Regions from separate parts of the Actinoallomurus sp. NPDC052274 genome, predicted to be linked through region 2. Evidence: riboswitches for the same ligand, from Rfam matches in the RefSeq annotation. Region 2 holds a riboswitch; the other holds the start of a gene.

Region 1 (15,314 bases), on a different contig from region 2:
TCACTTCGCGATCTCCTGGAGGGCGGTGGCCAGGCGGTCGATGTCGTCCTTGCCGTGGATCTCGGTGACGCAGTACAGGGCGTCGGTCTCGGACAGCACGCGGCCGCCGAAGATGCCGCGGTCCAGCAGCGCGTCGCCCACCTCGGCCGCCGTCCGAGCGCCGGTGAAGCGCACGGTGAAGTCGGCGAAGTGCGGCGCGTCGGCGTACGGCACCTCGACGCCGGGCACCTCGGCCAGCCGGCGGATCGCGTACCGCGTGTTCGCCATGATCGTCTGACCGATCTCGCGCATGCCCTGCGGGCCCATCAGCGCGAGGTACACCCCGGCGGTGATGCCGTTCAGCGCGGCGGCGGTGCCCACCCACTCCTTGCCCTCCTCACGGAGCGCGAAGGACGTCCGCTCGTAGGCCACGTCGCCGAAGCCGTACTCGCCCTCGACCTCGGTGGGCGCCACGCCGAACAGCCGGAAGGGGAACTCGGCGACGAGCCGCTCCTCGTCCCTGGTCGCGACGAACCCGCCGTTCAGCCCGCCGTACGCCAGGTGGAGCCCGAGCGGCTGGATCTCGCCGCAGACGATGTCCGCGCCGTAGGCGGCGGGCGGCGCGACCACGCCGAGGGAGATCGGGTTGCAGCCGACGACGTACAGCGCGCCGGCCTCGTGCGCCAGGCGGCCCAGCTCCGGCAGTGCGGGGTCGACGATGCCCAGGTAGGAGGGCGCCTCGGCGTAGACGGCCGCGACGTCGCCGGCGGCCAGCTCCGCGCGCACGGCGTCCAGGTCGGCCCGGCCGTCGGCGCCGACGGGGAGGACGACCACGTCGTGGACGGGACGCACGTAGTCGTCGATCTTCGACAGCTTGTCCGGGTCGAGGGCGGTGACCAGCAGCAGACGGCGGCGCCCGGTGATCCGGCCGGCCATCCGCAGCGCGGTCGCGGACGCCTGGAAGCCGTCGTAGGTCGGCACGTTGACGACGTCCATCTCCAGCAGCTCGCCCATCAGCGACTGGTACTCCCACAGCGCCTGGAAGCGGCCGTGGTCCTCGTACGGCTCGCCCGCGTAGGCGGTGAGGAACTCACTGCGGTTGATCACCTCGTCGACCACCGCCGGCACGTGGTGCTGGTAGCAGCCGGCGCCGAGGAAGCTGAGCGCCTCGTGGGTCCCGGTGTTGCGGGTCAGCAGGGCGCCGACGTGCCGGACCAGCTCCGCCTCCGAGCGCAGCGGGGCCGGCAGGTCCAGGGGCCGGCGCAGCCGGATGCTCTCCGGCACGTCGGCGTAGAACTCCTCGGTGCTCGCCGCCCCGACGGCCGCCAGCATCTGCTCTTTGATGGCCGGTACGGAGTTGGGGATGTACGGATGAACGCTCACACACGTCCTCGCTTTCGAGTTTCTCGTCGCACCCTCTTGACGAAAGCACATGATGCAGTGTGCTGTATACAGCATTCTTCATACCAGTCCTGGGAGGCAAGATGGCGACGAGCCTGAAACGGCGGTCAGTGTTGACCGCCGGGTTCGCCGGCGTGATGTCGGTACTGCTCGCGGTGAGCGGCTGCGCCACCGGAGGGACGGCCCGCAGGCCCGGCCCCGCGCTGAAGTCCGGCTCGGCCACCGCGCTCAAGGGCGACGTCACCGTGTGGTCGTGGGACGTCGCCGCCAAGGCGCTCAAGCGACTCGCGCCCGCCTTCGAGCAGCAGCACCCCGGCGTGAAGGTCAAGGTCGTCGACATCGGCTACGACAACGCGTACGACAAGATCACCGTCGGCATGCGGTCCGGGCAGGGCCTCCCCGACGTCCTCACCGTCGAGGGCAGCAAGCTGCCGAGCTACATCGGCAACTTCCCGCGCGGGCTGTACGACCTGACGTCCCTGGCCGGTCGCTACAAGTCGAGTTTCGCCCCCGCGACCTGGGCGAACGTCACCGACGAGCAGGGCCGGGTGTTCGCGCTGCCGTGGGACAGCGGCCCGTGCGCGCTGTTCTACCGCACGGACCTGTTCCAGCGGGCCGGCGTCGACCCGGCCTCGATCCACACGTGGGACGACTACGTGCGCGCCGGCGAGCAGATCAAGGCCAAGACCGGCAAGAAGCTGCTCGTCATGGACCCCGCCGAGGACAGCACGTTCCCGATGATGCTCCAGCAGCAGGGCCAGCGGTATTTCAAGGACGGCAAGGTCGCCGTCGCCGACCAGCAGGCCGTCCGCGCCGCGACGCTGCTGAAGACGCTCGCCGACAAGGGACTGGTCGACTTCGAGAAGGGCTGGGACGGCCTGGTCGCCGCCACCAAGTCCGGCAAGGTCGCCACCACTCCGTACGCCGTCTGGTGGTCCGGCACGCTCACCGACGAGATGAAGGAGCTTAAGGGGAAGTTCGGCGTCGTCCCGCTGCCCGCCTTCGACGCCGGTGGCGTGCGCACGTCCAACGACGGCGGCTCGACCCTCGCCGTCGCCGGCCAGACCAAGAATCCCGAGGCCGCGTGGGCGTTCGTCGAGTTCGCGCTGGCCGACGCCGCCAACCAGGCGTCCATGCTGAAGACCGAAGGGCTCTTCCCGGCCTTCCTGCCCGCGCTGAACGACCCGTACGTCAGCGCGCCGCAGGACTACTACGGCGGGCGGCCGGTCTTCAAGACGTTCGCCGACCTGGAGAAGACCGTGCCGCCGGTGGAGTACACCAAGGACGGGTCGAAGGCGTCCGACATCGTCAACGGCACCATCTCCGGCATCGTGCTGCACCACGACGATCCGCAGAAGGCGCTGAACTCGGCGGCGCAGCAGATCGCCGCCGCGACCGGCCGCGCGGTGGGGTGACGCCGTGACCGTCGACGTGACACGGGAGGCCGTGCGCGCGCCGGCCCCGGCCGGGCGGCGGCCCGGCCGGGGCGAGGGGCGGCGCGGCCTGCCACGGCTCACTCCGTGGATCTTCGCCGGGCCGGCCGCCGCGCTGTTCGTCCTCTTCTTCGCCTATCCGCTGCTGGCGAGCGTCTACCAGAGCTTCACCGCCGACCGCGACGGCGTGCAGACCTGGGTCGGGCTCGCCCAGTACCGGCGGATGCTGCACGACCCGGTCTTCTGGGCATCGCTGCGCAACACCGGGCTGATCCTCATCGTGCAGGTCCCGCTCATGATCGGCCTGGGGCTGCTGCTGGCGTACGGGCTGAACCGGTCGTGGCTGCGGTTCCGGTCGACCTGGCGCATCGCCTACTTCCTGCCGGCGGTGACCATGCTGGTCGCCTACTCGGTGGTGTTCCGGGTGCTGCTGAAGACCGACGGCGGAATGGTGAACCAGACGCTGCACGCCGTGGGCCTGCCCGAGGTGGACTGGCTGAACAGCCCCGGCTGGGCCCGGCTGGCGCTGATCGGATCGATCACCTGGCGGTGGACCGGCTACAACGCGGTGATCCTCCTGGCCGGGCTGCAGGGCATCGGCCGCGAGCAGTACGAGGCGGCGGCCATCGACGGCGCGGGCGCCTTCACGACCTTCACCCGCGTGATCGTCCCGCAGCTGCGGCCGGTGATCCTGTTCTGCTCGGTCACCTCGACCATCGGCACCCTGCAGCTGTTCGACGAGAACTACGTGCTGACCAAGGGCGGGCCGGGCAACGCCACGATGACGCCCGTCCTCTACCTGTACAAGGTCGGCTTCGAGCAGCTCGACTTCGGCTACGCGGCCGCCATCGCGTGGGTCGTCGTCCTGCTGATCGGGCTGATCTCGTTCGTCCAGTTCCGCTTCCTCGGAAAGGACCGGTCGGGCCGATGACCACCACGACCCGCACCCTGCGCCCGCGTCTGCTCGGCCGCGCGGTCGGCTACCTGTTCCTCGCCGCCGGCGCGGTGGTCAGCATCGTGCCGTTCTACTGGATGGTGGTGGCCTCCACCCGCGACAACGACGAGCTGTTCCGCTCCCCGCCGCCGTTCCTGCCGGGCGGGCGGCTGCTGCACAACCTCGTGTCGCTGCAGCACTCGATCGGCTTCGCCCGGGTGATGGCCAACAGCCTGGGCGTCGCGGTCGTCTACACCGTGGTCAGCTCGCTGATCTCCGCCATGTGCGGGTACGGCCTGGCGAAGTACCGGTTCCGCGGCCGCGGGCTGCTGCTCGGCCTGGTGCTGGCGACCATGATGATCCCGTTCCAGGTGCTGCTCGTCCCGCTGTTCCAGATGATGTCGAACCTCGGCTGGATCGACACCTACCAGGCGGTCATCCTCCCGTTCCTGGCCAACTCGTTCGGCATCTTCCTGATGCGCCAGGCGTTCCTGGACTTCCCCGACGAGCTGATCGAGTCGGCCCGCATGGACGGCGCCGGCGACCTGCGCGTCTTCTACCGGATCGTGCTGCCGGTGGTGCGCCCCCAGCTCGGCGCGCTGGCCATCTTCACGTTCATGAGCCAGTGGAACTCCTTCCTGTGGCCGCTGCTGATGCTCAACACCGAGGACAAGTACACCGCGCCGGTCGCGCTGTACACCCTCGTCGGGCAGAGCCACGTCGACTACTCCGGGCTGATCCTCGGCTCGTTCCTGGCGACGCTGCCGCTGATGCTCGTCTTCTTCATCTTCCAGAAGCAGTTCGTGTCCGGCCTGCTCGGAGGGGCGGTGAAGGGATGACGCGGACCGACGGTCGGCTGACCCGGATCCCGGGTCTGCTGTACGGCGGCGACTACAACCCCGAGCAGTGGCCCGAGGAGGTGTGGGAGCAGGACGTCCGGCTGATGAAGGAGGCCGGGGTCAACCTGGTCACGGTGGGGGTGTTCTCCTGGGCGCGGCTGCAGCCCGGCCCCGACGCCTGGGACTTCGGCTGGTTCGACCGGCTGCTGGACCTGCTCGCCGGCAGCGGCATCGGCGTCGACCTGGCCACCGCCACCGCGTCGCCGCCCGCCTGGCTGGTCCGCGCGCACCCGGAGGTGCTGCCGGTCACCGCCGAGGGCGTGCGCCTGGAGTTCGGCTCGCGGCAGCACTACTGCCCGTCCTCGCCGGTCTACCGGCGGGCGGCCGTACGGCTCGCGCGGGCGATCGCCGAGCGGTACCACGACCATCCGGCGCTCGTCCTCTGGCACGTCCACAACGAGTACGGCGACCACGTCACCGAGTGCTTCTGCCCGACCTCGGCCGCCGACTTCCGGCGCTGGCTGCGGGAGCGGTACGCCGACCTGACGACGCTGAACGCCGCGTGGGGCACCGACTTCTGGTCCCAGCGGTACGGCGCCTGGGAGGAGATCGAGCCGCCGCGCGCCGCGCCCGGCCCCGTCAACCCCACCCAGGTGCTGGACTGGCGGCGGTTCTGCTCCGACGCGCTGCTGGCCTGCCACCGGGCCGAGAAGGCGGTGCTCGACGAGGTCCGCGGCGACGTGCCGGTGACCACGAACTTCATGTCGATGTTCAAGGCGCTGGACTACTGGGCCTGGGCCGCGGAGGAGGACCTGGTGTCCGACGACGCCTACCCCGACCCGGCCGACCCGGCGGCGCACGTCGGCGCGGCGCTGAACTACGACCTGATGCGCTCGCTCAAGGGCGGCCGGCCGTGGCTGCTGATGGAGCAGGCGCCCTCGGGGGTGAGCTGGCGGCCCGTCAACGTCCCGAAGACCCCGGAGCTGCAGCGGCTGTGGTCACTGCAGACGGTGGCGCGCGGCGCCGACGGCGTCCTGCACTTCCAGTGGCGGGCGTCCCGGGCGGGCGCGGAGAAGTTCCACAGCGCGCTGCTGCCGCACCGGGGCGTCGCGTCGCCGCGCTGGGCCGGCACCGTGGGGCTCGGCCGGGAACTGGCCCGGATCGGCGAGGTCGCGGGCAGCAGGCTGACCGCCGACGTCGCCGTCGTCTTGGACTGGGACTCCTGGTGGGCGCTGGAACTGGACGAGCATCCGTCGTCGCGGCTGCGGCTGCGCGAGCTGACCGCCTCGTGGTACGCCCCGGCGCACGCCCGCAACGTGACGGTCGACTTCGTGCCGCCCGGCGCGCCGCTCGACGGCTACCGCGTCGTCCTGGCCCCCAACCTGTACCTGGTGACCGAGGCCACCGCGCGGTGGCTGACCGCCCACGTCGAACGCGGCGGACGGCTCGTCTGCGGCTGCTTCAGCGGCGTCGCCGACGAGCACGACCACATCCACGACGGCGGCTGTCCGGGCCCGCTCCGCGACGTGCTCGGCGTGGCCGTCGAGGAGTTCTGGCCGATCGCCGACGGGGACGCGACCGAGGTCGCGGCCGGCGACCGCGTCCTCGCGGCGACGCTGTGGAGCGAGTGGCTGACCGCGACGACGGCCGAGGTGGTCGGGGCGTACGCCGCCGGCCCCCTGACCGGCCGTCCCGCGATCACCCGCAACGACCACGGCGCGGGCCGCGCCTGGTACGTCGGCTGCCACCTCGGCGAGGACGTCGGCGTCCTGCTGGACGCGGTGTTCGCCGACGCGGGCGTCCGGCCCGTGCTGGCGGCCCCGGACGGCGTCGAGGTCACCCGCCGCGACGGCCCGGACGCCTCCTACCTCTTCCTGCTCAACCACGGCGGCGCGGACACGGACGTGCCCGTGCCCGACGGGGTCGAGCTGCTGACCGGCACCGCCGTGCGGGGCACGCTCCGGCTGCCCGCGCTCGGGGCGGCGGTGCTCAAGACGGCCTCGCCCCAGGGGCCGCTCCCTCCCCACGAAAGGTGACCATGCGTCGATCGCTGCACGCCCTGGCCGGGCTCTCGCTCGGCTCGGCCCTCGTCATCACCGGCCTGCCCGCCGCGCAGGCCGCGCCGCCGCCCGCCGGGCCCACCGGGTACGCCGACGTGCTCGACCTGCGCGGCGTCCCCGCGACCGCCCTGCCCGCCGACGTCAGCGACATCAACGTGTTCGCCGACCAGGGCGCGTGGCACGCCTACGCGCTGCCGAAGGACCCCTCCACGTACGGCGCGTTCTCCGGGCCGATGTACATCGCGCAGGAGTACCCGTGGTGGCTGAGCAAGGCGTTCTCCCGCATCCGGCTGCGGGAGAACGGCCGGGACATCGACCTGGCCGCCGCGAAGAAGCCGGTGCTGACCGCGCTGCCGGGCCTGCTGCGCCAGTCGTACGACCTGCCCGGGCTGCGCCTCACCCTGGAGCTGCGGTTCGGCGGCGACCGTAGCGCGCTCGTGCGGGCGTACCTGGAGAACACCGGCACCACCGCGCGCACGCTGGAGGTCGGCTGGAGCGGCGCGCTGCTGCGGCCGGACACCGAGCCGATGCGCGGCGCCCCGTCGCTGCGCGCCACCGGCCAGGGCGTCGCCGTCGACTTCGCTAAGGTCCGGAAGGTCTGGGACTACCTCACCGACGGCACCGAGCGGTTCGAGGTCGTGCACGCCGAGCCGGTCCGCACCACGGTCACCGGCGACTCGTACGACACCGAGCTGGCCAGTCCGCGGACCGTCGCGCCGCACCGCACCACCGCGCTGACCTGGACCGAGACCTACACCTTCACCGCGGCGGAGCGGGACCGGGAGCTGCCGGTCGTGCGCGACCTGCTGCGCCGGCCGGAGCAGGCCGTCGCCCGGGGCGACGCGCGCTGGCGCGGCTACGTCACCGCCGCGACCCGGGGCGTGCCCGCCGACCGGCGCCGGGCCCTGGTCAAGTCGGTCGAGACGCTGATCACCAACTGGCGCGGCGCGGCCGGGATGCTCAAGCACGACGGCGTCACCCCGTCGATCACCTACAAGTGGTTCACCGGCGGGCTCTGGGCCTGGGACACCTGGAAGCAGGCGGTCGGCACCGCCCGGTTCGCGCCCGCGCTCGCCGAGTCGCAGATCCGGTCGATGTTCGACTATCAGGTCCGCCCCGACTCGCCGACCCGCCCGCAGGACGCCGGGATGATCCCCGACTGCGTCTTCTACAACGACCCGGCGCGCGGCGGCGGCAACTGGAACGAGCGCAACTCCAAACCGCCGCTGGCCGCCTGGGCGGTCTGGGAGGTGTACCAGGCGAACGGCGACACCGCGTTCCTCAAGGAGATGTACCCGAAGCTGGTCGCCTACCACGACTGGTGGTACCGCGACCGGGACCACGACCACGACGGCCTGGCCGAGTACGGCGCCACCGTCGACCCGGCCAACGACAGCACCGAGGAACGGCGGCAGGCGGCGGCCTGGGAGAGCGGCATGGACAACGCCCCGCGCTTCGACGCCGCGCTCGGCACGACCGTGGTGGACAACCGCGACGCGAACGGCCGCCTGGTCGGCTACTCGCTCAACCAGGAGTCGGTCGACCTGAACTCCTACCTCGTCGCCGAGAAGGGCTACCTGGCGGCCATCGCCGCGCGGCTCGGGCACCGGGCGGACGCCGCGCGGTACACCGCGCAGGCACGGACGCTGGCCGCGACCATCCGGGCCAAGATGTACGACCCGGCGACCGGCTTCTTCTACGACACCGACCTGGCCACCGGCCGGCGGCTCGTCGATCGGGGCCGGGGCATCGAGGGCGCCGTCCCGCTGTGGGCCGGGGTCGCCGACGGCGCCGAGGCGGCGCGGGTCCGGGCCAGGCTGACCGACCCGGCGGAGTTCGCCACGAAGGTGCCGTTCCCGACGGTGGCCAAGAGCTCGCCGTACTTCGCCGCGCACGAGTACTGGCGCGGGCCGGTCTGGCTCGACCAGGCGTACTTCGCGCTGACCGGCCTGCGCCGGTACGGCTACGGCAGGGACGCGGCGACCGCGGCGGACCGGCTGTGGCGGTCGGCCGGCGGCCTGCTCGGCGACGGTCCGATCATGGAGAACTACGACCCGCTGACCGGAGAGCCGCTGAACTCCACCAACTTCAGCTGGTCGGCGGCGCTGCTGCCCGGCATCGCCTGAGCGGGATCGGCCGGTGAGATCACGGGCCCGCGGCCTCGGCCGGCCGCGGGCCCGCGCACGTCCGCCGCGAGCGACTCCGGTTCCGCGGCACCGGCCTTCGAAGCCGCGGGCGGCCGGAGTCAGCCGATCTTCGGGCGGGCCCGTTCGACGATCGCGGCGAAGTCGACGCCGGCCGGCAGCGTTCCGAACGCCCGGCCCCAGTCGCCGTCCAGGCGGGAGGCGCAGAAGGCGTCGGCGACCGCCGGGTGACCGTGCCGGACCAGCAGCGAACCCTGCAGCACCAGGGCGAGGCGCTCCACGATCCGCCGGGCGCGCAGCTCGATCGTCGCGACGTCGGCGAGTGAGTCCTTGACCTCCCGCACGGCGGCGTCCAGCCGGGCGTCCGCGCCCGAGGCCAGGCCGACCTCGTCGAAGAACGTCTCGACGGTCTCCGGCTCCTTGACCATGGCGCGGAGCACGTCGAGCGCCGAGACGTTCCCCGAGCCCTCCCAGATCCCGTTGAGCGGCGACTCGCGGAACAGCCGCGGCATGCCGGAGTCCTCGACGTAGCCGTTGCCGCCGAGGCACTCCAGGGCCTCCGCGGCGTGGGCGGGCCAGCGTTTGCAGACCCAGTACTTGCTCACGGCGAGCCCGAGCCGCTTGAACGCGGTCTCGCCCCGGTCGGTCGCCCCCGCCAGGCGGAGCATCAGCACGGTCGCCGCCTCGGACTCGACGGCCAGGTCGGCCAGGACGTTGCGCATCAGCGGCTGGTCGATGAGGTACCGGCCGAAGGCCTGCCGGTGCGCGGCGTGGTGGGCGGCCTGGATGAGGCCCTCGCGCATCCCGGCGGCTGCGCCGACGACGCAGTCGAGCCGGGTCATGTTGACCATCTCGATGATGGTGCGGACGCCCCGCCCCTCGTCGCCGACGCGCCAGGCCACCGCCTCCTCGTACTCGACCTCGGCGGACGCGTTCGAATGGTTGCCCAGCTTGTCCTTGAGCCGCTGCAGGCGGATGGCGTTGCGGGTGCCGTCGGGCAGCACGCGGGGCAGCAGGAAACAGGTGAGGCCCTCCGGCGCCTGCGCGAGGACGAGGAACACGTCGCACATCGGCGCGCTCGTGAACCACTTGTGGCCGGTCAGCAGGTACGTGCCGTCGGGCTGCGGCACCGCCCGCGTCGTGTTCGCCCGGACGTCGGAGCCGCCCTGCTTCTCCGTCATCGACATGCCGGCGAGAATGCCGCGCTTGTCCGCCGGGGTCCGCAGCCCGAAGTCGTAGGTGTCGGACGTCAGCAGCGGCTCGTACCGCCGGGCCAGCTCGGGCGCGTGGCGCAGCGCAGGTACGGCGGCGTAGGTCATCGAGATCGGGCAGCCGTGACCGGCGTCGACCCGCCAGACGTAGAACTTGGCCGCGCGGGCGACGTGTGCCCCGGACCGTTCGGTCCAGGCGCGGGCGTGCAGCCCGTGGCCGACGGCGACCCGCATCAGCTCGTGCCAGGCCGGGTGGAACTCCACCTCGTCGATGCGCCGGCCGTACCGGTCGTGGGTCCGCAGCACCGGCGGGTGCTCGTTGGCGAGCCGGCCCCATTCCCGGGCCTGCTCGGTGCCGGCCAGCCGGCCCAGCTCGTGGACGGCCTCGGCCGCCCAGCCACCGCCCTCCCGGAAGATCCCGTCGAGAAGAGCCGGATCGTCGGCCACGTCGTGGCCGATGAGCGGGGGGACCTGGTTGAAGACCTCATGTGTTGTCACTGACCGCTCCGATGCTGCGCTGGGCGAACGAGATGAGATTGGAGATCAGGCCGGCCCGGACCCGGTCGCGCGCCGCCGCGTCCGTCCGGGTCGGCAGGGCCGGGGCGGCGGGCGGACACGCGTCGGCGGGCTGTGCCGCGCCGACCGCGAGGGGGCCGACGAGGGCCTCGCCGATGGCGCCGACGAGCGCGGCGGCGCTGACCTCGACGTCCTGGTCGGGGAGTTCGCCGGCGGCGATGCCGCGGCCGATGAGTCCAGCGAGGACGGCGGCGTACGCCCGGCGGAAGACCAGCCGCTCGGCGTCGACGGCGGGGTCCACCGGCTCGGCGAGAAGCGCGTACGCCATGCGGGGGGCGCGCAGGGCCCGGCCCGCGAACGTCTCGATCACCGCCGCGACGCTCTCGGCCGCCGGCCGTGCCGGCGACGCGGCGCGCGCGAACGCGTCCACCTCGCGCTGCGAGGCCACCCGGAACACCTCGGCGACCAGCTCGGACTTCGACGGGAAGTGGCGGTAGACGCTGCCGGTCGCCACCCCCGCCCGCCGGGCGACGGCGGCGATCGAACATCCGGCGTAGCCCCGCTCAGCCACGACGGCCAGCGCGGCGGCGCGGATGCGTTCCCGCGAGGCGCTGAGCCGGGCCTCGACGCGGGGCGTGCGGCGGTACGGCACACAAGGATTGAACCTCAGTTCACTCCTTCCCGGCAAGCCTTGTCACCGGAGACGAAAGAACGGCGCGGGATCCCGAGAGGGGATCCCGCGCCGTCCGGCCGGCAGGCGAGGGGGAGCGGGTTACGCCTTGCCGGTGGCTGTGTCGTAGCCGGTGCCGGAGTGGCGGTAGACGCCACCCTTGCCCAGCTCCAGCACCTGGAACTTGATGGTGATGGAGTTCGACGCGGTGCCGGTGAGGTGCTGCATCATCTTCTCCGACAGGTCGATGAGCGCCGGCGGGTTGTGCTGGGCGACCGCCCACTCCGCCGGGCCGAAGTCCTCGACGACTCCGATCTCGCTCTTGCCGTTGTAGGTGATCTTCACCTTCGTGCCGAGCGGCCAGTACGGGCTGGCGATCGTGTGGTACGACATCGGCTTGCCCGATGCCGTCGAGGGGTCCCAGAAGGACGTGGCGGTGGAGACGCCACCCGGCAGGGCCGCCGCCTTGGCGTCCTTCTTGGTGTCCTTCTTGGGGTCCTTGTCCTTCTTGACCGCCACGAGCATCCGGTCCTGGGCGGCGCTGTCGACGCGCTTCTCGGCCTGCGCCTGCTGCGAGGTCTTCGCGGGGGCGCTCTGCGCCTGCGGCGCCGACGCCGCCTCCGAGGTGCCGCCGTAGGCGAGGGCGGTGGTCACGCCGCCGCCGGCGAGAGCGACACCGGCGGCGATACCGGCGATGGCCTTGGTCGAGAACCTGATCATCGCTTTCCTTTCGGGGGCATGGGGGGATGAGGGCATGGGGGTACCGGGGGAGGGGTGAGGAGAGATCCCGGGAACGGCCCGGGAAGGGAGGTCGGCACGTGCCGCGTCGCCGACGGCGGCACGGCACGCGTCGACGGGTGAATTACTGCGGGTACTCCGGGTAGCCGTAGCCCACGACGGTGGAGGTGTTACGCGTCCGGACCTTCACGGCGTCGTCCGTGTTGCCCTCGACGGTCTGGATCGTTCCGTCGCCGTTGTCCTTGATGACCAGGCCCACGTGATCGATGTTGTCGACGCCGCTGCCGTTCCAGGAGAAGAAGACGACCGCGCCGGGCTTGGGAGTGGTGCCCCAGCGGCCCTGCGAGATGAACCACTTGGCGTGGGAGGGGGTGAACGCGTCACCGCCCATGCCCTTGACGCCGAGCTGGTCGCCGACCCAGGTGACGAACATGTCGCACCAGGAGGCGTTGGCGTAGTCGTTGACCGACCCGCCGTCGCGCGCGGCGCCGGCCTTGGCGTACGGGGTGGTCATGAACCACTGGTTGAACTTGCTGCCGCCGCCCGCGTTCTCGGTCGTGCCGACCTGGGACATGGCGAGCTTCACGACGTCCGCCGCGGTGGGCACCCTCTTCGCCTTCTGCTCGGCGACGGTGTGCACCTTGACGTGCGGGTTGTCGTTCACCGGGCGGGCGTGCTTCGCCTTACCCGTACCAGGTGCGGGTACCTGACCAGCCTGGTGGGCGGCGGGACGGGACGCGGTGGGGGTCTGCGCGGAGACGGCGGGCGCGGCGGTGGCGACGGCCATCGCGGCCGCGCCGGCGGTCACGGCACCGGCGACGAGGCCGGTGAGGCACTTCTTCGGTGCAAAGCGGGGTTTGGCGTGTCGAGGGGACACGGGGGGTACTCCTTCGGCTTCCATGCCGCTTACCGGGTTAGCTGACGGGTTCGGGCGTGGAAGCTGCCCTACGGCACGAGAGATGTGCCGATTCACCCCGGGACTTCTTGTGGGTCCCCGGTTCCGCGAGGTGCGGATTCAGCGGGTCGCCCGCTTGCGCGGGCGGCACGAACAAAGAGACAGGGTCTGGTCGTACGGTCCCAGGGGTAGGGACGACGACCAGGTATTCAGATCAGGGAGGACTCGCGGACGAGGTTCCGAAACTCCTTACTTCCAGACGCCTACCGGGTTAGCTGACGGGTTCGGGCGTGGAAGTCGCCCTACGGCACGACAGGTGTACCGATTCACCCCGGGACTTCGTGTGGGTCCCCGGCTCCGTGATCTTCACGGACTCGACGTTGCCGCTCCCGCATCCAAATGGATCAAGGGGTTCTCCACGGGAGTGGCGTGATATTGGATATGAATCATCCCGGCTCTGTACGGAGGCCCTCGCACGCTTCTTCGCGCCGCGCCGTCTGCGCTGGTGGGCCGGCCGTCGCCGGCGGGTTTCCGGGAGGCGCATGGGGGGCGTCCGCCGGACTTAGGCGAACATAGCACGCGAATACCGACGGGCCAAATACCCAGATTTGCGACATGGCTCACATGATCCATTGGAATACATGATCTTATTGCCGCCATGGCCTGCCGTGATCAATTTACGGATAAGGAAAAAGAATCACGAAGCCTGGAAATGATCATAATTGCGGACGGGCCGAAAAGCCTTACGGCATAGGGCGTCGCGGCCAGTCGAAGAAGATCGCTCAGCCCGCCGTTCCGGCCGGCCGGCGGAGATGCCGGGCCGGTGTTCCGGCCGGCCGGAGGAAGGTCGCTCAGCCCGCGGCCGCGACGAGGTCGGCCCGGACGAGGGCCTCGCGATAGCGCTGGGCGGCGATCTCCGCCAGCTCGGGGGCGGCGCCCAGGGCCGGTGAGACGGCCACGGCGCCCGCCGCCAGGGACTCGTCCCGTACCTTGTCCGCGAAGAAGCCCGGGGCCAGGAAGTACGACGCCACCACCACACGCCGCGCCCCCGCGGCGTACAGCGCGCGTACGGCCTCGGGGGGCGTGGGACGGGCCGCGGAGGCGTACGCGGGGACGACGGCGCGCCAGCCGCCCCAGTCGCGCGCCATCCGGTCGATCGTCGCGTTCGCCGCCGGATCGCTGGAGCCGGCCGCGGCGAGCACCACGGCCGTCTCCGGGTCGGGCCGGACGCCCACCTCGGCGAGCCGCCGTTCCAGGGCGCCCGTCATCAGCGGGTGGGGGCCGAGCGTGGCGCCGTAGTGCAGCGCCAGCCGCGGGTGGGCCGCCCGGGCCTCCCGCAGCGCGCCGGGGATGTCGGTCTTGCTGTGATAGGCGGCCGTGAGCAGAAGAGGGAGCACGACGGCCTCGTCGGCCCCCTCTCCGACGAGACCACCGAGCGCCTGCCCCGGTGCCGGGGGAGCGTGGTCGAGATAGGAGGTCACGACCCGCACCCCCGAGGAACGACGTACAAGATCGAGAAGTTCCTCGACCGTCGCCGCCGCACGTGGATCACGGCTCCCGTGGGCCACCGCGACCAGGGGGACCGCCGCCCGGCTGCTCCGAGGTCTCACAGGTTGATGCCGCATTCGGTCTTTCCGGTGCCGGCCCAGCGTCCGCTGCGCGGGTCCTCGCCCGGCGCGACCCGCTTGGTGCAGGGCTCGCAGCCGATGGAGGGGTACCCGTCGTACTGCAGCGGGTTCACCAGGATGCCGTGCCTCTCGATGTAGCCGTACAGGTCGGCCTGGCTCCAGCGGGCGAGGGGGTTGACCTTGACCTTGCCGCGCGCGGCGTTCCACTCGACCACGCGCGCGCCGCGCCGGTGCGAGGTCTCCTCGCGCCGGATCCCCGTGATCCACGCGAGGTACGGCTCGAGGGCGCGGTTCAGCGGCTCGACCTTGCGCAGGTGGCAGCACAGGTCCGGGTTCCGGCCGTACAGCCGGGGCCCGAGGTCGCGCTCCTGCTCGGCGACGGTACGCGAGGGGGTGACGTTCACGACGTTCACCGGGTAGACGGCCTCGACCGCGTCGCGGGTGCCGACCGTCTCGGCGAAGTGGTACCCCGTGTCGACGAACAGCACGTCGATGCCGGGGCGGACCTTGGAAGCGAGGTCCACCAGCACGGCGTCCTTCATGGACGACGTCACGCAGATCCGGTCGCCGAACGTCGCGATCGACCAGCGGATGACCTCTTCGGCGGAGGCGTCCTCCAGGGCGTCCGCCGCCGACTCGACGATGTCGGTGAGGTCGAGCGCCGCGGTGGGGCGTTCGAACAGGAGCGTCATGCCGAGCCCTCCCCTCGGGGAGCACCCGCCGAGCTGAGCGCGCCGAGCCCGACGAAGCGGAGCCGGAAGGCCCGCGTGCAGGCACGGCAGTGCCAGCCGCCGTCGCTCTCGTACGGCTCCAGGTCCTCGTCTCCGCAGTAGGGGCAGTAGAAGGGGACGGCTCGTTCGGTCACT
Region 2 (15,314 bases):
TCGCAGCCGGCCAGCCACTCCGCCGCCAGCTCGTACGGCCCGTCCGGACCCTCGACCTCGAGACTTACGCCGTCGTCGTCCTGGGCGAACCCGGTGACGGTGTGACCGCGCCGTACCTCGACGCCCAGCTCCGTCGCGCGCCGCGCCAGGTCCTCCTCCAGCAACTGCTGCGGCACCAGCAGGTCCGGCGACTCGGGGCGGAGCAGGAACATGCCGGCGAAGTGCCGCGCGCGGGGGAACTCCTTGGGCAGCAGGCTGTCCGGCCGTCGCTCACCGGCGGCGACGCGGGCCTGCTGCTCGGCCGTCGGCGGCGTCGTGGGGGTCTCGGTCACCCCGAGCATCAGGCCGCGGCGGTCCATGATGTCGACAGCCCGGCCGGTGATCCCCTCGGCCTTCGGGCGCCATTCGATCTCGGGCAGTCGTTCGAGCACGACCACCGGCACGTCGTGGAGGGCCACCTCGCAGGCGAGCATGAGCCCCACCGGTCCACCGCCGACGACCGCGACTTGAGCATGCCGAACCGTCATTAACACCTCTAAGGGGATGACAGTGAGGGTGAGGAAGGAGACGCCGGGTCACCGATCACGGACCGGCGACATTTGCGACGGCCCGTTCGCCCAACGTGTTTGACAGATGTGTCCGTTCGGTCAGCGCCGATGCTAATCGGACGGTCCGGAAATGACTAGTGGTGTGTTTTTTCGGACTTGTCATGCATAATCAGCCGCTGATGATCATGCTCCGGGCCGACGGCTGCCCGGAGCCGGCCCGGAGGTGGTCGGATGACCGATGGCCGGACGGCCCGTCCGCTGGAGACCGATCGACCCACCCCCTTCGACCCGCCCGCCGAGCTGCGGCGACGCCCCCCGCTCAGCCGGCTGGCCTACCCGGACGGGCACCTCGGCTGGGTGGCCACCGGCTACGCCGTCACCCGGGCCATCCTCGCCGATCCGCGCTTCAGCACCCGGCGTGAGCTGCTCCATCAGCCGGTGGGCCGCGAGCGCGCGCACGAGCGGCCGGCCCCCGCGGAGCCGGGCATCTTCCCGCACATGGACCCGCCCGAGCACACCCGGTACCGCCGCCTGCTCAGCCGCCACTTCGGTCCTCGGCGCGTCGCGGAGCTGACCCCGGCGATCCGGCGGTACACAGAACGGGCCCTCGACGCGATGGCGGCCGGCGGGTCGCCCGCCGACCTCGTCACGTCGTTCGCCGTGCCGGTCCCGGCCCTGGTCATCTGCGAACTCCTGGGCGTGCCGGCGGAGGACCGGCACGCGATCCAGGCGGCGACCGCGGTGATGAACGACCTGGACTCCACCCCCGAGCGCGCGGTCGAGGCGGTGATGTCGATCACCGGGACGGTGCGCGGCCTCATCGGACGGCTGCGTAGGGGCGCGGGCGGCCCGGACGAGGAGGGGCTGCTGGCGCACGCCGTCGCGACCGGCGACCTGACCGACGAGGAGCTCACCAACCTCGGCATGGTGCTGCTGGCCACCGGGCACCTGCCGACGTCGAGCATGCTCGCCCTCGGGACGTTCGTGCTGCTCACGGACGAGACCCGGCGCACCCGTCCGAGCGAGGACGCCGACGTCGCCGAGCGCGCGGTCGAGGAGCTGCTGCGGTACCTGTCGATCCTGCAGTTCGACGTACGGCGCACCGCGCTCGCCGACGTCGAGATCGACGGCCAGGTCATCGCGGCCGGTGAGACGGTCGTGCTCGCGCTGCCGGTCGCCAACCGGGACCCCGAGCGCTTCCCCCATCCGGACGACCTCGACCTGGGTCGACCCGCGACCGGGCACCTCGCCTTCGGCCATGGGATCCACCAGTGCCTCGGACAGCACCTCGCGCGGGCCGAGCTGCGCATCGCGCTGACCGCGCTCTTCGACCGCCTCCCCGACCTGCGCCTCGCCGTCCCGGCGGCCGAGGTGCCGACCCGCGAGCGGTCGGCGGTGTACGGCGTGGACCGGCTGCCGGTCGCCTGGGGCACGCCATCGGCCGGCCATTCGGCACGCGACGCCGACGAGGCCGCCATTAGATGAATCATCAACCAATGATGTGAGTATTGCGATACAGAGCAATTACCGAGCGTGTGAATAGCGCCACTGTCGGCGCGGTTTTCCGGCGCGGATAACCGAATAATGAGCGATATGCGGACCGGAGTGTTCTCGTCGGCGGCGAGGTTCCCGGGCGGAGCGACGGCGCGGAGGCCCTGCCTCGCCTGCGCGGCCGGTAGTCGGTGGCGGCCCGCGGGTACTCCTCGTTAGGGGACGATCGGCGCGCCGGTCCACGCCGTCGCGGCCTCGGGCGCGACCGGCTTCCGCCCAGAGCGCGCGGGTCGCCGCCCAAGGCGTCCGGACAGGCGGGAGGTGCGGCATGATCGGACACCGGTATCGCGACGTCATCGCCGTGGCGGCCGCGCTGGCCGGTCCGCTGCTGGTCGCGCTCGTCCTGCTGCCGTTCCGTACCGGCGTGTCGAGGACCAACCTGGCTCTGATCCTGGTGGTGGTCGTCGTGGCGGTCGCCGCCCTCGGCAGCCGGCCGGCCGGTGCGCTCGCCGCCCTGTCGGCCGCCGCGTGGTTCGACTTCTTCCTCACCCCGCCCTACCAGAGTCTCCTCATCCACCGGGCCGCCGACGTCCAGACCGCGGTGCTGCTGCTGGCGGTCGGCCTCGCGGTCTCCCAACTGGCCGCCCGCGCCCGGCGCCTCAAGGTGATCACCGTCACGGACGCCGGCTACCTCGCCCGGATCCATGACACCGCCCGGCTGGCGCAGGGGGCGACCTCCGCCGACGCGGTCGTCGACCACGTCCGGAGAGAGCTCGGCGACCTGCTGCACCTGCGTGCGTGCCGGTTCGAGTACGGCTCGCTGCTCGGCCATCCGCCGCGGCTGGAACAGGACGGCGGCCTGGTCGTCGGCCGCCGGCGCTGGGAGGTGGAACGGCGCGGCTGGCCGGAGGAGGATGTCGAGTTGCGGGCCTTCGGCAACGGTCACTTCCAGGGCCGGTTCATGCTGAGTCCCGTGCCGGGGGAGCGGCCGTCGCTGCAGGCCCGTCTGGTCGCCGTCACGCTCGCCGACCAGGCGGGCGTCGCCCTGGACACGGCCGGACCGGCGAGACGGGAACAGTAGGGCGCCGCCCCGGGCGTCCAGGCGCTCCGTCATCCGGCCGTGTTCACAAGGCCGTGATCACCCAGTGCCGGTCAGCCGGTGCCGGTCAGCCGGTGTCGGTCACCCGGCCGTGGTCACCCGGACGAAGTCGAGCACCTGGGGCCAGGAGATGTCGAACGCCTCGGCGTTGATCGGATCGTCTCGGCGACTGCGGGCGCTGAACCCGTGCGCGGCGTTCGGGTAGACGTGCACGATGCTCGCGCCGGATTCGCGCGACTGCAGGGCGGACTGCAGGCGCTGGAAGCTGCGGAGGGGAACCAGGGCGTCCGCGCCCGGATAGAGCATCATGACCGGCGCCTTGATCCGGGCGGTGTGCTCGACCGCGTCGACGGTGTGGTTCGGGGCCGGAGTGCCCGGGACGGTCGGGTGGTAGGCGACCACGTTGGCGAGCCGCTCGTCGCGGCCGCCGAGGATCAGGGCGAACCGGCCGCCCAGGCACCAGCCGATCACGCCGGCCCTGCCGCAACCGAGTTCGCCCAGCAGATGATCGAGCAGCCGCCGCTGTTCCGTCAGCACGACCTCGTCGTCGAGCCGGTCCATCCGCGCCCGCAGCTCACCGATCGGAGTGTCGTCGCTGCTCACGCCGTGCCACGGGTCCCAGCTCAGCGCGGTCACGCCGGCCCGGGCGAGGTCGTCGGCGAACTCCCGGACCTGCTCGCCGATCCCTGTGATCATGGGAAGCAGGAGCATGCCGGCGGCGGAACCACCCTCCGGGCGCGCCAGGTAGGCGTTCAGGCCGTCCACCGTGAGGTACGACGTCTCGATCATCAGTGACCCTCCTCGCGAGTTCCTCAGAGGCTTCATACCACCGGCCCACAGGCGAATGCCGCCTGCTACTCGCACAGGGCGGCGTCGACGGCCGCGTTCAGGTGGCCGATCTGGGCCAGGTCCGTGGGCAGCTCGGTGACGGCGATGGTGACGGCGCGGCCGTCCTCGGTGGCGGCGTTGCTCGTGGAGTACCCGGGGATGTCGCCCCCGTGGCCCCAGGCGACGCCACCGCAGCTCAGCGGCGTGCTCATGAGGCCGAGCCCGTATCGGACGCCCTTCCCCATCTCCGGCGCGGCGACGGTCGTGCGCATCTCCTTGAGCTGCGCCGGCGCGAGCAGCCGACCGGCGAGGAGCGCGGTGAAGAAGCGGTCCACGTCGCTCGGGGTGGAGATCATCTGGCCGGCCGCCCAGCCCATGGACGGGTCCGACTCGGTCACGTCGGTGAGCGGCGCCTTCGGATCGTCCTTGGCGTACCCCTCCGGGTGGGGCCGGCGGATCGTCTGGTCGCCGACGCCCGGGAAGTAGGTGTGCCGTAGGCCGATGCGCGTGATGACGCGATCGGTGATCTGCTCGGCCATCGGGCGCCCGGTGATCTTCTCGACCAGCAGCCCGGCGACGACGTAGTTGGTGTTGCTGTACTCCCACTTCGTGCCCGGAGGGAAGTCCGCCTTCTTGGCGAGGGCCAGGTCGAGCAGTTCGCGGGGCTCGAAGTAGCGGTGCTGGTAGGGCAGGAAGCCGTTCGCGAAGAGGGACGTGTAGTTCGGCAGGCCGCTCGTGTGCTGCAGCAACTGCCGTACCGTGATGTGGCGGCCGTCGATGCCGTCGCCGCGGATCAGGCCCGGCAGGTAGGTCTCGATCGGCTCGTCCAACCGGATCCTGCCCTCGCCGACCAGTTGCAGGACGACGACGGCGGTGAAGGTCTTGGTGTTGCTGCCGATGCGCACGTACCCGTCGGCCGGCACCCTGCCCTTGGTCCTCAGGTCGCCGACGCCGGCGGTGTAGTGGCGGAAGTCCCCGTCGTGACCGCGCACGGACGCCAGGGCGGCGGGGAATCCGTCGTCGCGTACGAGGTGGTTCAGCCGCTGCTGGACGACGCCTCCGGTCCGGCCGGTGCGTGCGGCGAGCGCGCCGCTCGGCGCGGTGGCGGCGCCGAGGATGCCGAGGCAGGTCAGCGCGACGATGGTGGTGAGACGCCTGCGGTTACCGAAACGATGATCGCTCATGGCGGTCACGTTACGTACGGGGCAGGTGACGGATCGATCCCGCTGGCGGTACTTCGAAGGTACCTCTGGCCCTACCATCGCCCGGGGGTCACGCGCCGGGGGGCGGCCTCAGGAGAACCGAACCGGCCGCGACGACACGTCCGGCACGGCCCGCCCCGGGCTCCCCAGGGCGGGCCGTCACGAGGAATCAGACTGGTGGGGCCGCCGTTCTGCCGTTCACCCCGCTAGCAGCAGCAGCCGCACCCGCTCCACCAGTACCAGTAGGAAGTGCGCTTGTAGTAGGAGTACGAGTAACTCGTCGTGCCGCTCGTCCGCCAGTACCGTACGGGCGCACGCCCGTACCGTCTGTGCCGCAGGAACGCGCGCCCGTGCCGGTGCCGAGTGACGCGGGAGTAACTCGCGGCGACGGAGTGCTGCGGGGTGATCGTCGCCGTCTGCGCGTTCGCCGGCCCGGCTGCGCCGAGCGTCGCGACCGTTGCCCCCGCGAAGGCCAGGCCAGAGACCGCTACTCCCATCCGGCGCGAAATACCCATGGAAGATACCTCCTTCGGTACGGCTCGCGCGCGACGATTCGGCAGCCACGCGCGTCATTTGAGAACATTTAGATGTATGTCCCGATATCAGGTGACATCACAGTGACTTCGAAAGTCAACGGTTCATTGTGGTGATGAGTGAAACTTGAAGGCCGCTTAGCATTCTCTTGCCGATGCCCGCCCGCCGGATCGTTGCGGCATGGGCGGTGAAAGGGCGGGTAATGTTCTGACCGCGTCGGGGGCAGGTGACGGGATCATGTCGTGCGCGGGGTATAGAAGCCGACGTCCCGGTTGTCCACCGAGCGCGCCCAGCGAAGGGCGCAAGAAGCCAGGTGTGCCACGAATGGTTCGTCGCCGTGATGAGAGGTCCATTGCCCGGCTGCCCGGCAACGGGCGCATCCTCGCACTCGCCGTCCTCCTTTGCGGCGTTTCCGGGGTGCTCGCGCCGGCGCAGGCGCGCGCGAGCCAGGCGGCGATCGGGCGGGTCGAGCGGATGGGCGTCCTGCCCCGAGGCGACGGCCATGGCAAATGGGTGCGCGTCGCCATGCACGTCGGGAACGGGAAGTTCAACAAGAACTACACGACCGTGCTCAGCCCCACCGTCAATCGCGGCCTGCAGCAGGTGTCGAACACCAACGTGAGCGGACGGACCAATACCCAAGTGGCCTTCTGCCGGAAGAGGCACAGAATCTGCAGGATCTCCCAGCGGATGGGCGCCCGCTGGGGCTGGTGACGCCCATCCCCGCCCGAGCCTCCGCCGCGGCGCCGTTCAGGCCCCTCGAGGGCGTTGCCCGATCGGCGCGAGGTGGTCGAGGAACCACTCCCGGGCCAACTCCGCGACCGTCTCGAGGGCGCCGGGCTCCTCGAACAGATGGGTGGCGCCCGGAACGATCTCAAGCCGGCTCTCGCAGCGCATGAGGGCCTGGGCCTGGCGGTTCAGCTCGATGACGACCTCGTCCCGGCCTCCGACGATCAGCAGCGTGGGCGCGGTCACCTGCCGGAGGCGGGCGGCGGCGAGGTCGGGCCGGCCGCCACGGGAGACGACCGCGGCGACGTCCGTCCGGGATTCGGCGGCGGCCCACAGCGCGGCGGCCGCTCCGGTGCTGGCGCCGAAGTAGCCGACGCGCCGCCCGCTCGCCTCGGGGCGGGCGCACAGCCAGGCGGTGGTGTCCACCAGGCGCCGGGCCAGCAGCTCGATGTCGAACACCTTGGCGCGGTCGGCCTCCTCCGCCGCGGTGAGCAGGTCGAACAGCAGCGTCCCGAGCCCCACCTGGTTCAACGCGGTGGCCACGAAGCGGTTGCGCGGGCTCCGGCGGCTGCTGCCGCTGCCGTGGGCGAACATGACGAACCCGAGCGGCGGTCCGGGGACGACCAGGGTGCCGGCCAGCCGGATCGGTCCGGCCTGTATCTCGACTTCTTCCTCGCGCGGGCGGTCATCGCCGCTTCGGTTGATGAAGGCCATGGCTCTTTCCCCCTCGCTTCCACGATTCACCGGGACACCGATGCGGGCCAGAGGCGATGGTCCCGCGGAAACGAGTAACACCAGTCACATCGTTAACAAATGCCACGTGAATAACTTCCGTATACAGCTCGCAGTCCCGACCTCTGGCATTGCGTGCGACAAGTGACCCACATCACGTAAACTCACTATTTGAGTGAGTGTTTTGTCCTGCTATGTTCCAATAACTCTCGCGGCGCTCCCCACGCGTCGCCCGCATATCCGTCGGCCATGGCCGGCCTGCCGACCCAGGCGATAGGGCGTTCACAAGACGCCTGCCCGAGCGCGGCCCGACCCAGCCGGTTCATATCCAAATCGCGCTGCTACCGCCGAGCACTCCGCGGAGTGCGTACGCGAGAGCGGCAACGCCGAGTCCGTGACCTCACGGAGCCGGGGACCCACCGCATCATCGGGGTGAATCGGCACATCCCCCGTGCCGTAGGGCGACTTCCACGCTCGAACCCGTCAGCTAACCCGGTAGGCGTCTGGAAGTAAGGAGTAGAACCTTGCCCGCGCCCATCCCCTGATCCCATCCGCCGCCATCGTGATGGCGGCCGCCCGGCAGTCTCTTGTATAAGCCGCCCGAATTCGGGCGATCCGCTGAATCCACACCACTGTGGAACCGGGGACCCAAACGTATTACTGGGGTGAATCGGCACTCCCCTCGTGCCGTAGGGCAGCTTCCACGCCCGAACCCGTCAGCTAACCCGGTAAGCGGCATGGAAGCAAGGAGTACCCCGTGTCCGCTGCCCCTCGACTCGAACGATCCGGAGCACGCATCACCGCAGCCCTGTCGGGCATCACGACGGCCGGCCTGGCCGCGTTCATCTTCGCCGCCGCCGCCGCCGGCCCGGCCGAGGCGTCTTCGCTCCCCGCGCAGGCCGGTCGCGCGCCGGCGGGCGTCCCGTCCACCCAGGGACATCAGGTGACACAGGTTTCCGGCAGAGGACTGGACGCCGATCCCCGAGGTTCGGACAAGGGCCGGCAGCAGGTGCCGACCGCGGCCGACGCGCTGAAGATCGCCCTGTCCCAGGTCGGCACCACCGAGGACCCCGCCGGCGGCAGCAAGTTCAACCAGTGGTTCATGGCCTCGCCGTACGCCAAGCTCGGAGTCGCGCGCGACGGCGGGTCGATCAGCGACTACGCCGCCGCGTCCTGGTGCGACATGTTCGTCACCTGGGTCGGCGCCCAGGCGGGGGTCAAGGGCCTCGGCGGCGACGCGTTCACCCCCGCGCACGCCCAGTGGTTCCACGACCAGGGTCGCTGGGGCAGTGCGCCGAAGCCGGGCGCGGTCGTGTTCTTCTCCTGGAACGGCGGCAAGGACATCGACAGCATCGACCACGTCGGCCTGGTCATCAAGGACAACGGCGACGGCACGATCCAGACCGTCGAGGGAAACACCGACGACGCCGTGAAGGTCCGCACCCGCAGCAAGGACTACGTCGTCGGCTACGGCTACCCCGAGTACGCCCAGTAGCCGCGATCTCTCCCGCCGCCCGCGCGCCGAATCCGCTGGTTCGGGGCGTGGGCGGTCGGCATGCGTGGATGGTTTACTGACGCGATCATCCCGGTCCTGGGGTAAGGAAGGTCAATGGCCCGTTTTGCGCCGCTTGCCCGGCTGCCGCGTCCGGCCCGCTGGGCGGTCCGCATCCTGGCCGTGCTCCTGGCCCTCGCGCTCGTGCTCACGCTGTACGGGTGGTGGACGGTCCGGCGGTCGTACCCACAGGTCGGCGGGCGCGTCACCGTCCCCGGCCTGGGCGCGGACGTCACCGTGTTCCGGGACCGGTGGGGCGTCCCGCAGATCTACGCCGACAACGCCGAGGACCTGATGCGGGCGCAGGGCTACGTGCACGCGCAGGACCGGTTCTGGGAGATGGACTTCCGGCGGCACATCACGGCCGGACGGCTGTCGGAACTGTTCGGCAAGACCACCCTCGACACCGACAAGGTCGTCCGTACGCTCGGCTGGCGGCGGGTCGCCGAGCAGGAGCTGCCGCTGCTGCGGCCCGACACCCGGCGTTACCTCGACGCGTACGCGCAGGGCGTGAACGCCTGGCTGGCCCGGCACCGGAACACCGCCACGCAGAGCCTGGAGTACTCCGTGCTGGGCCTGCGGCGCAGCGGCTACCACCCCGAGCCGTGGACGGCCGTCGACTCGCTGTCCTGGCTGAAGGCGATGGCCTGGGACCTGCGCAGCAACATGGACGAGGAGCTGGGCCGCGCGATCGCCGCGACCAAGGTCGCCCCGGCCCGCGTCGACCAGCTGTACCCCGACTATCCGTACGACCGGAACCCGGTGATCGTCCCCGGCGGTGGGGATTCGGGCGGGCGTACGGGTCCGGCGCCGCGGGCCCGCGCGCTGTCGCCGGCGCTGACCCGCGTCGCCGCCGCCATCCACGCCATGCCGACCATGCTCGGCAACGGCGCCCCGGGCCTGGGCTCCAACTCCTGGGTCGTGTCGGGCGCGCGGACGAACACCGGCAGGCCGCTGCTCGCCAACGACCCGCACCTCGCGCCGCAGATGCCGTCGCTCTGGTACCAGGCCGGACTGCACTGCCGCACCGCGTCGGCCGCCTGCCCCTTCGACGTCACCGGGTTCACGTTCTCCGGCGTCCCCGGCGTGATCATCGGGCACAACGCCCGGATCGCCTGGGGCTTCACGAACCTCGGCCCGGACGTCACCGACCTGTACCTGGAACGGGTCACCGGCTCGACGTACGAGTACAAGGGCCGTCAGGAGCCCCTCGCCGTCCGGACCGAACAGATCAAGGTGGCCGGCGGCAGGCCCGTCACCCTCACCGTACGGGCGACGCGGCACGGGCCGCTGCTGTCCGACGTGATGGACACGGTCCGCACGGCCGGGAACGGCACGGCGGTCGCGCTGCGGTGGACCGCGCTGGACCCGGGCCGGACCGCCGACGCCATCGTGTCGCTGGACACCGCCGGCGACTGGCAGCGGTTCCGCGACGCGGCCCGGCTCTTCGAGGTGCCCGCGCAGAACCTCCTGTACGCCGACGTCGACGGGCACATCGGCTACCAGGCGCCCGGCCGCATCCCGATCCGGTCGAGCGGCGACGGGCGCTGGCCCGCGCAGGGCTGGACCGGCAAGGAGGAGTGGACGGGCTACATCCCGTTCGACGACCTGCCCCGTACGTACGACCCGCCGCAGGGCTACATCGTCACCGCCAACAACGCGGCCGTCGGGCCCGGCTACCCGAGGATGCTGACCCGGGACTGGGCGTACGGCTACCGCGCGGCGCGCATCGCCGAACTGGTGGGGCGGACGCCGAAGATGGACGCGGCGACGATGGGGCGGATCCAGCTGGACGACCGCAACGGCTTCGCGCCGACGCTGGTGCCGCACCTGCTGCGCGTCGGCTCCGGGCCCGCCGTGGCGCTGCTGCGCGGCTGGGACTTCACCCAGCCCGCCGACTCGGCACCGGCGGCCTTCTACAACGCCGTCTACCGCCACCTGCTGCTGCGGACGTTCAACGACGAACTGCCCGACGGCGCCCGCCCCGACGGCGGCGACCGCTGGTTCGAGGTGCTGCGGAACCTCCTGAACCGCCCGGACGACCCCTGGTGGGACGACGTGCGCACGCCGGCCAGGGAGACCCGCGACGACATGCTCCGCCTCGCGGTGAAAGACGCGGACCAGGAGCTGCGCAAGCGCCTCGGCGGCGACCCGAAGAAGTGGCGCTGGGGCGACCTGCACACGCTCACGATCACCAACCAGACGTTCGGCACCTCCGGCATCGGGCCGATCGAGTGGCTGTTCAACCGGGGGCCGCTGAAGCTGTCCGGCGGCGACTCGCTCGTCGACGCGACCGGCTGGAATCCGCAGGAGGGGTACCAGGTCGACTGGGTGCCGTCGATGCGCATGATCGCCGACCTCGCCGACCTGGACCGCTCCCGCTGGGTCAACCTCACCGGCGCGTCCGGCCACGCCTTCGCGGACCACTACTGGGACCAGGCGCGACTGTGGGCGCGCGGCGACACGATCCCGATGCGGTCCGCTCCGGACACCGTACGCCGCGAGGCCGCGCACATCCTGACGCTGCAACCCCGGCACGGCTGACTTCTACTGTTTTGGACCAATTTGGCCATTCGTCTGCGAGGCGACCGATGGCGGCGGGACGCTGAAGGCGCGGAACACCTTTTGTAGGGGATAGTCGCTTGCGCAGCGATTAATGCCCTTTGTGTGCTGACGTCGCATGGCCCGGCTGAGGACGGGTAACGCGGACGGGACGGTGATCGTCCGGGGGCTTCCACCGATCCGAGTTCCGGCCATCGAGGAGGTAACCCATGCCCGACGCATTCACCCCGCCACCCGACGGCGAGCCGATTCCGACACCCGGTCCGAGCGACGCCGCCGCCCCGCGCCTCCCGGACCCGCCCGACGACGGCCGGATCTACGTCGATCCGGCGGCGCCCATCACGGCGCACAGCGCCGCCGCGGCGCCGACGGGCGAGCAGTTGGTCGCGTACGCGATGACCCTGCGCGGCACGGCGCGAGGTCGCGTCCGTGAGAACGTCAACGACTTCACCCAGTGGTACTACGGCGACAACACCGCCGCGTCCTGGTGCCTGATCTTCGTGTGCTGGTGCTTCAACCACTTCGGCGCGTTGCGCCTGCTGGGCGGAAAGATCGCTTACGTGCCGAGCCTGAAGAGCCGCGTGGGATCGAAATGGCACACGGACCGAAAGCTGATCGCCAGGGGCGACCCGGTCACCTTCGATTTCAACCACAGTGGCGAGCCGGAGCACGTCGGGCTCTTCATCAAGTGGCTGGATTCGGGGCACACGACGTTCGAGTCGATCGAGGGCAACACCGGCAACGACCAGGTCGCCACCCGTACGAGGTACTGGAGCGACGTGTACGGCTTCGTGAAGCCGGGCCTGGCCGCCTCCGACCCGAGCCGGTACCCCGGCGTGATCTACCGGTACGTTTCGGGCGCGATGATGCACGACGCGCACGTCAAGTGGATCCAGCAGCGGCTCGGCGCACACCAGCACGCGGTGACCGTCGACTCGTACTACGGCCCGGCGACGGCCGCCGCGGTCACCGCCTTCCAGAAGGGCGCGCACCTGTCCGCCGACGGCGAGGTGGGTCCCAAGACCTGGGCCGCCCTGGCCGGCTGACCCGCGCACCCGCGTGCGACCCACGGCACCGGACCGCCATGGCCGATCCGCGCCGGCGGTCCGGGCCGTCCCGGTCCCGGCCCCATCTCGTGACGGCACCGGGCCGCCCTTCGCCCGAGCGCGGAATCGGCGCCGGCCAGGCCGGGCCTGGAGGTCACAGCGGCGAGGTGTCGATCGAGTCCGGTTCGGGTTTGGTGTAGAGCACCTCGCGGGCCTGGTTCGCGGCGCGGGTGATGCTCTCGGTGACGAAGTCGAGGAAGCGGGCGATGTTCTCGAGGCGGGCGGCGGCCGGGGTGCCGGGGCCGAGGACGCCGATGCCCTGTCGTGCGGTCTCGGCGACCTGGGCGGTGCCACGGGCGCTGGCGATCATCGATTGGTACCAGACGTCGTCGTCGACGATGTAGCGCTCCCGGCGGCGCTCGTCGCGTTCCCGGCGGACCATGCCCTGACTCTCCAGGAACGTGACCGCCTTGGAGATGGACGCCGGGCTGACCTGGAGGCGCTGGACGAGTTCGGACGCGGTGAGGCTGCCCGCGTCGTTGGTGCAGAGGCAGGCCATCACCCGGGCCATCATCTTGGGCGTGCCTGACGCCATGAAGACGGTGGTGAGCGTTTCTTCGTACTCGCGCACCGCCTCGGCGTCGCGTCCGTGTGGCTGCGGGGGTGCCTCCGACCCTCGGGAGGAGGCAGGCCGGCGCCGGTGGGCGCGGCGTTCGGTGGCGCGGTGGGCCAACTCGGCGCGGTAGCCGGTGGGGCCGCCGTTCCGCATCACCTCGCGCGTGATCGTCGAGGTCGGACGGTCGAGGCGTCTGGCTATCTCCGCATAGGCGAGGCCGTCCGCCAGCCCCGATGCGATCTGCTGGCGGTCCTGCTGAGTGAGCCGGCCTCCCGGCATCGCGACCTCCTTGGCGCTCCCTGATGCCCCCACCATAGCGTTCACGGGCAATCCATCGCAACGAGTGCGCTCCGCGATGTTGCGTTATCTTCAGATCTGTTGCAACGATTCCACGGCTCTGAGCTGCATGAATATCGTCAACGCGCAACGAGCTTGTTGAAGGAATCTGGAAAGCAACGTAGCGTTTGCGGCGTTGGAAACGACGAGCCGCAAGGAGAGCATCATGCAGAAGTTCGACACCCCCGCCCCGATCACCGCCGTCCTGAACATCCCCGCCGGACGCGTCCGGTTCATCGCCGCCGACCGCACCGACACCACGGTCGAGGTGCTGCCCGCGAACGCCTCCAAGAGCCGCGACGTGAAGGCCGCCGAGCAGACCACCGTCGCCTACGCCGACGGCGTCCTGCGGATCGAGGCCCCGGCCAAGAACGACTACTTCGGCCCGTCCGGCTCCGTTGAGGTCACCGTTCAGCTGCCCGCCGGTTCCCAGGTCGAGGCCGAGACCGCCAGTTGTGAGCTGCGCGGCGTCGGACGGCTCGGCGACGTCGCCTTCGACGGCGCGTACCGCCAGATCAAGATCGACGAGGCCGCGAGCCTGCGCCTCACCGCGGTCGACGGCGACGTCGAGGTCGGCCGCCTCGGCGGTCCTGCGCAGATCAGCACCGCACGGGGCGACATCCGGATCGCCGAGGCCGCAGGCGGCAAGGTCGTGCTGGCCACTCAGTCCGGTGACATCTCGGTCGGTGCCGCCGCCGGAGTCTCCGCCTCCCTGGACGCCGGCACCTCCCACGGCCGCGTCAGCAACGCGCTGAAGAACGACGGCACCGCCGGCCTGACCATCACCGCGACGACCTCCAACGGCGACATCACCGCCCGCAGCCTGTGACCCGCTGCCACTAAAGGAGCCTCACCATGACGAACCTGGCCATCGCGGCGACCGGGCTGCGCAAGTCCTACCCCGGCAAGGACGGCGACAAGGTCGTGCTCGACGGCATCGACCTTGCCGTGCCCGAGGGGACGGTCTTCTCCCTGCTCGGCCCGAACGGCGCCGGCAAGACCACCACCGTGCAGATCCTGTCCACCCTGACCCGCGCCGACGACGGCACCGCGTCCGTCGCGGGATACGACCTGAACCGTCAGGCCGATGACGTGCGCGGCGCGATCGGGGTGACCGGGCAGTACTCGGCCGTCGACAAGCTGCTGACCGGCGAGGAGAACCTGCTCCTCATGGCCGACCTGAAACACCTGTCCCGCAGGGACGGCAAGCGTAAGGCCGCCGAACTGCTCGACCGCTTCGACCTGGTCGACGCGGCGCGCAAACCGGCCGGAACCTACTCCGGTGGCATGCAACGCCGGCTGGACCTGGCGATGACCCTGGTCGGCGACCCCCGCCTGATCTTCCTGGACGAGCCCACCACCGGTCTGGACCCCCGCAGTCGCCGCTCCATGTGGGGCATCGTCCGTGAACTGGTCGCGAGCGGCGTCACGATCTTCCTGACCACCCAGTACCTGGAGGAGGCCGACGAACTCGCCGACCGCATCGCCCTGCTCGACCATGGACGCCTGATCGCCGAAGGCACCGCCGAAGAACTCAAACGGCTCATTCCCGGCGGCCACATCGAGCTCACGTTCGCCGAGACGCACCTGCTCGAGGCGGCCCGTCACCTCATCGAGGCCGGAGTCGCCGACCCCGAGGCGCTCACCCTGCAGGTCCCCAGTGACGGCAGCGTCCGCGCCATCCGCGAACTGCTCGCCGTCCTGGACGAACGCTCGATCGACGTCGCCGAGATGAGCGTGCACACCCCCGACCTCGACGACGTCTTCCTCACCCTCACCGGCCAGCAGCAGAAAGAGACCACCCGATGAGCACCATCGCCCTCGCCGCCCGCGATTCCTCCACCATGGTCCGCCGCCAGCTCAAACGCCTGATCCGCTACCCCTCCATGACCATCCAGCTCATCATCACCCCCGTCATCCTGCTGCTGTTGTTCGTCTACGTCTTCGGCGGCACCCTCGGCAAGGGGCTCGGCGGCGGCCGCGACGTCTACGTCAACTACGTCCTCCCCGGCATCCTGCTCATGGCCGCCGCCACCGCC

Evidence for each region. A riboswitch is a leader RNA that binds a small molecule or an ion and turns the genes downstream of it on or off. The one in region 2 is predicted to bind cyclic di-AMP.
Region 1: it holds a riboswitch for cyclic di-AMP, as region 2 does, so the genes downstream of both, AB0K82_RS25140 (CHAP domain-containing protein) here and AB0K82_RS02775 (CHAP domain-containing protein) in region 2, are expected to answer to the same signal.

Annotation. Positions count from the first base shown of each region.
Region 1 is NZ_JBFAUT010000031.1:18,191-33,504, reverse strand. It holds gene gcvPA (aminomethyl-transferring glycine dehydrogenase subunit GcvPA) at 1-1,362, opposite strand; gene gcvPB (aminomethyl-transferring glycine dehydrogenase subunit GcvPB) at 1-4, opposite strand, end outside; gene AB0K82_RS25180 (sugar ABC transporter substrate-binding protein) at 1,464-2,795, shown strand; gene AB0K82_RS25175 (sugar ABC transporter permease) at 2,800-3,744, shown strand; gene AB0K82_RS25170 (carbohydrate ABC transporter permease) at 3,741-4,586, shown strand; gene AB0K82_RS25165 (beta-galactosidase) at 4,583-6,622, shown strand; gene AB0K82_RS25160 (trehalase family glycosidase) at 6,625-8,772, shown strand; gene AB0K82_RS25155 (isovaleryl-CoA dehydrogenase) at 8,892-10,499, opposite strand; gene AB0K82_RS25150 (TetR/AcrR family transcriptional regulator) at 10,486-11,169, opposite strand; gene AB0K82_RS25145 (hypothetical protein) at 11,290-11,907, opposite strand; gene AB0K82_RS25140 (CHAP domain-containing protein) at 12,050-12,802, opposite strand; cyclic di-AMP (ydaO/yuaA leader) riboswitch at 12,815-12,956, opposite strand; cyclic di-AMP (ydaO/yuaA leader) riboswitch at 13,064-13,210, opposite strand; gene AB0K82_RS25135 (sirohydrochlorin chelatase) at 13,672-14,445, opposite strand; gene AB0K82_RS25130 (phosphoadenylyl-sulfate reductase) at 14,427-15,140, opposite strand; gene AB0K82_RS25125 (Insertion element protein) at 15,137-15,313, opposite strand; gene AB0K82_RS25120 (nitrite/sulfite reductase) at 15,310-15,314, opposite strand, start outside.
Region 2 is NZ_JBFAUT010000002.1:192,996-208,309, forward strand. It holds gene AB0K82_RS02735 (FAD-dependent monooxygenase) at 1-527, opposite strand, end outside; gene AB0K82_RS02740 (cytochrome P450) at 780-2,033, shown strand; gene AB0K82_RS02745 (DUF4118 domain-containing protein) at 2,368-3,120, shown strand; gene AB0K82_RS02750 (dienelactone hydrolase family protein) at 3,220-3,927, opposite strand; gene AB0K82_RS02755 (serine hydrolase domain-containing protein) at 3,993-5,150, opposite strand; gene AB0K82_RS02760 (hypothetical protein) at 5,375-5,683, opposite strand; gene AB0K82_RS02765 (hypothetical protein) at 6,027-6,416, shown strand; gene AB0K82_RS02770 (alpha/beta family hydrolase) at 6,453-7,145, opposite strand; cyclic di-AMP (ydaO/yuaA leader) riboswitch at 7,538-7,682, shown strand; cyclic di-AMP (ydaO/yuaA leader) riboswitch at 7,770-7,913, shown strand; gene AB0K82_RS02775 (CHAP domain-containing protein) at 7,921-8,658, shown strand; gene AB0K82_RS02780 (penicillin acylase family protein) at 8,773-11,259, shown strand; gene AB0K82_RS02785 (peptidoglycan-binding protein) at 11,487-12,323, shown strand; gene AB0K82_RS02790 (helix-turn-helix domain-containing protein) at 12,478-13,218, opposite strand; gene AB0K82_RS02795 (DUF4097 family beta strand repeat-containing protein) at 13,442-14,104, shown strand; gene AB0K82_RS02800 (ATP-binding cassette domain-containing protein) at 14,131-15,084, shown strand; gene AB0K82_RS02805 (ABC transporter permease) at 15,081-15,314, shown strand, end outside.